2 regions of the Mesorhizobium sp. CA5 genome follow, and region 1 is predicted to be linked to the other one. Evidence: riboswitches for the same ligand, from Rfam matches in the RefSeq annotation. Region 1 holds a riboswitch; the other holds the start of a gene.

Region 1 (2,196 bases):
CCACCTATGGCGACCTGCGCGACTATTTTCGTCTCGCGCCGGGCGACACGAAGGATCGCATCGAGGAACTGGTCGAAGCCGGCGAATTGCTGCCGGTGAAGGTCGAAGGTTGGGACAAGACCGCCTATCTCCACAAGGACGCCCGTTTCCCGCGCCGGATAGAAGCGCGCGCCCTGCTCGCCCCTTTCGATCCCGTCGTCTTCGAACGCACCAGGACGGAGAAACTCTTCGATTTCCGCTACCGCATCGAGATCTACACGCCGGCCGAGAAACGCCAATATGGCTACTACGTGCTGCCCTTCCTGCTCGGCGATCGGATCGTCGCCCGCGTCGATCTGAAAGCTGACCGCCCGGCCAGCATCTTGCGCGTCCACGCCGCCTACGCCGAGGCCGGCGCCCCGTCCGAAACGGCCGCCCAGCTCTTCAACGAGTTGAAGCAGATGCAGGGCTGGCTCGGCCTGGAGGCGATCGAAGTGACGCCGGCCGGCGACCTCGGACCGGCGCTGGCCGACATCGCGGTGTCGTAGCTGCGCGTTGACAGGGAGAGTGAACAAAAATAGAACATCCCAACTGTGGTTAGGATCGGTTGCGATGGTTTTCAGGCGCTCGATATGTCTGGTCTTGGCCTACCTGACCTTAGCGTCGCCATCATATGCGACAGGTGCTTACCGAGAGGAATGGGTAGAGGTCACGCGTCCAGTCATTTTCTGTGGCGGCCACATTGCACCCGGTATGCAGCCAAAAGAAGTGACGGCGCTTCTTCTGCGGTGGTTGGAGTTTGGAACGATCGACAAGCAGATCGCAGGCGCCTGTGGCTTATTGCCGGTAGGGCAGCGCTATATAATAGTTCATGAGCCGAAGTTCGACGCCAATCGCTTCGTCTTGATGTGGGAACCGGTTTGCCAGCACGGCTGTTCGTTAAGTATGGCGCCCGTGGCCTCACCGCCTCGCAAACTTGTGGGTCCATACCTCAAACCCATAAAGCCGCCAAAAGGCTGGTACTAAGCCAGTCGTTGACTCCAGCCCCCTGAACCCTCTAAATCCTGACCCAGACGGTCTTCTCCCGGCAAAGGGAGGAGCCAAGAGGGAATGCGGTGCGGGCCAACACCCAAATCCGCGGCTGTCCCCGCAACTGTAAGCGACGAGCCTCTGCCGAAAACCACTGGGCTGTTCCCGGGAAGGCGGCATTCAGGGTGACGACCCGCGAGCCAGGAGACCTGCCGTCTGAGACTTTAAATATCCGAATGCCCGGCGGGTTTTCCGGGCAAGGAGCATGGTTTTGGATCGCAACGGCAGTTTCCCGGCAAACAGTGCGGACATTCCGTCCGAGCCCGATGCTTTGGCTGGCGTCACCGTCATCGTCTGCTCATCCTGCCGCGACGAGACCGGGTCGGATGCGCATCCGCGCGCCGGCGCGCTGCTTGCCGAAGACACGCGTCGGGCTGCTTGCGGCGAAAAGATCGACATCCGTACCGTCGAATGCCTCGGCAACTGCAAGCGCCGGCTAAGCGCCGCGCTGCTGCGCGACGGCTGCTGGAGCTACGTCTTCGGCGATCTGAACACGACCAGCGGCGCCGATCTCGTCGCCGGCGCAAAGCTCTTCGCCACCTCGACCGATGGCCTCATCCCCTGGCGCGGCCGGCCCGATTCTCTCAAGCGCGGCCTGGTTGCCCGCATCCCTCCCCTCGACATGCTGAAGGACCGACCATGAACGCATCCGTTTCCCGCGTGCCCTGCACCGTCGTCACCGGCTTTCTTGGCGCCGGCAAGACGACGCTGATCCGCAACCTGCTCGAAAACGCCAAGGGCAAGCGGCTGGCGATCATCGTCAACGAGTTCGGCGATGTCGGCATCGATGGCGAGATCCTGAAGGGCTGCGGCGTCGACACCTGCCCGGAGGAAAACATCGTCGAGCTCGCCAATGGCTGCATCTGCTGCACCGTCGCCGACGATTTCGTGCCGGCGCTCGACCAGATCCTGTCCCGCACGCCGAAGGTCGACCACATCCTGATCGAGACCTCCGGTCTCGCTCTGCCGAAGCCCTTGGTGCAAGCCTTCCAGTGGCCGACCGTGAAGAGCCGCGTCACCGTCGACGGCGTCATCGCCGTGGTCGACGGCCCGGCGCTGGCCGACGGCCGCGTCGCTTCCGACATGGACGCGCTGAAGGCGCAGCGTGCCGCGGACGATTCGCTCGAC
Region 2 (2,196 bases), on a different contig from region 1:
AGCTGGATGCCGAGCGAGGCGACGCGGAATTGCCACAGCACCGTCGCCGAGAAGTTCTCAGGCACCTCGTTGATGTCGGGCAGCGCCGCCTTCACCAAAGCGAAGACGACGAGGAAGGCGAGGCCCGCGACGATCGAGGCGTTCCAGGCGCCGAGTTGGTTCCACAGCCGCTGCGCCAGGCCGACCGCCGCCACCATCGCCGCGATCGAGACGACGATCATGATGAAGAACAACTCGGTGCGGTAGCCGATGGTCTCGGCGTTGCCGACCGCGGGCGGGTTGGCCGGATATTTGAGACCGGGCACCACGATCACGGCCAGGAAGCCGAGCAACGCCAGCAGCGCCGAGGTGCCGCGCGGTCCGAGCGAGCCTAGCCGGCCATAGGCGTAGGCGAAGACCAGCGAGAACAGCCCGCCAAGCGCGGCGCCATAGATCAGCACGCCGGTCGCCAGGCCGATGCCGGCCTGCGTGGCGCGGCTGACCATCTCGGGCTCCGGCGCCTCGCCGGCGGCCTGGGCCTGCTGTTCCTCGAAGGCGATCGCCTTGTCGACCTGCGGCTCGCCATAGACGCGGGCGAAGGCGAACGCCAGAATCCCGGCGACCAGCCCGACAAGCATGCCGCGCAGCAAAAGTTTTCCAACCATGTCACCAATCCCTCCAAGCAATTCCAGGAAAAGTGCGTAGCGGTTTTCCGTCCGGAATTGCGTTAAGCCAACCAAGCAATTCCAGGAAAAGTGCGTAGCGGTTTTCCGTCCGGAATTGCGTTAAGCCAACCAAGCAATTCCAGGAAAAGTGCGTAGCGGTTTTCCGTCCGGAATTGCGTTGGATCAGAATCGAAAGCGGGTTCAGCGATGCCGAACCGCTTTAGTGGCAGGGGAAGCCGAGCAGGTGGCGGCCGTCATGCACGAATTCGTGCACATAGGTGCCGCGGATCAGCGAAGTGGCGCCTTCTTCCGCGCCGACGAAATAGATCGCCAGCATCAAAAGCAGCCCGCCGAGGATGGCCCAGGGCAGAAGCTCGCGGACCGGAATCGCAACCGGGCCGTAGCTGGGGGCGAAGGTGGTGTCGGACATATTGACCTCCCTTGGGATACTGCGTCCCGTTGATCGAGTGCTGCGGAATAAGGCCTGACTTTCGGCTGGTGCCGATCACAGTGGCGCGACCGTGCCGGACTCGCACCGGCTTCCAATCCCGTATAGCATTAAGACACTTGTCAGTACTTCGTTCGCCTGTCAACGACATGTAATGGCGGCACGGCTTCGTGAGGCCTGTTTTTCGCTGTGCCACGGAGTTTTTCATGCTTGTCCGCCTGACGATGATCGCAAGCGGAGCGACGCCCGGGATGCGCAAGGGCCGCTTTCCGAACGATGAGCCGCCGGAGCCGCGCGCCCTCGATCGCGCCGGCGCGCTGGCCGCTTCGCTGCGTCGCGCCGACCGTGTCTGGACAAGCCCGGCGCTGGCCGCGCGGCGGACGGCGGAGGCGCTCGGCCTTAACGCGACGGTCGAGCCGCTGCTTGCCGAGCAGGATTTCGCGCGCTGGGCCGGCAAAGGTTTCGAGGAGGTGCAGGCCGAGGATCCCGAAGGCATGGCGGCCTGGATTTCCGATCCCGGCGCCGCGCCCCACGGTGGCGAATCGCTCGCCGCTGTCGCCCGGCGGGGTGCTGCGCTGATGGAGCGGCTGGCCGGCGAAAGCGGTCACACCGTCGCGGTGACGCATGCCATGCCGATCCGCGCCGCCATGGCGCATGTGCTCGGCGCGCCGCTTTCCTCGGTCTGGAAGATCGACATCGAGCCGCTGTCGCTCACCGAGTTCCGCAGCGACGGCCGCCGCTGGGTGCTGCGCGCGAGCGGCGTCACTGTCGCCGGCTGAACGCCCGGGCGTGAACGCTCCATCCGTGAACCCGGCCGGCATATCAAGCCGGCACACCACTGTTTCAGTGATCGCTAACGGAACGGAAACGCCTCGCTGCTATCGTGCTGCCCCATGGCAAGGAGGACCTTGCCTGAGGAGCCCGCCGGATATGGCCAATTTTCCCGAGATCGAACGCCGTCTTCATGCGCGCGAATTCGTGCTCAAGGAAGCCACGATCATCGCCGCCGGCGTCAGGATCGGCTGCTCGGTCAGAAATCAGCACGAGCAGGGCGCGGAATTGCGCGTCGGCGCCAATGTGGAGATCCCGGACCGCTTTCTGCTC

What was found. Region 1 has a riboswitch for cobalamin ahead of LB529_RS11070 (DUF1636 family protein). Riboswitches for the same ligand answer to the same signal wherever they lie in the genome.
Region 2: another riboswitch for cobalamin. It lies ahead of LB529_RS01320 (CbtB domain-containing protein); the one in region 1 lies ahead of LB529_RS11070 (DUF1636 family protein).

What each region holds. Positions count from the first base shown of each region.
Region 1 covers NZ_JAIUHJ010000007.1:24,908-27,103, forward strand. Annotated here, with positions in the region: gene LB529_RS11065 (winged helix-turn-helix domain-containing protein) at 1-527, shown strand, start outside; cobalamin riboswitch at 1,037-1,240, shown strand; gene LB529_RS11070 (DUF1636 family protein) at 1,280-1,711, shown strand; gene cobW (cobalamin biosynthesis protein CobW) at 1,708-2,196, shown strand, end outside.
Region 2 covers NZ_JAIUHJ010000001.1:230,342-232,537, forward strand. Annotated here, with positions in the region: gene LB529_RS01315 (CbtA family protein) at 1-644, opposite strand, end outside; gene LB529_RS01320 (CbtB domain-containing protein) at 865-1,074, opposite strand; adenosylcobalamin (AdoCbl) riboswitch at 1,066-1,215, opposite strand; gene LB529_RS01325 (histidine phosphatase family protein) at 1,299-1,871, shown strand; gene LB529_RS01330 (PilZ domain-containing protein) at 2,023-2,196, shown strand, end outside.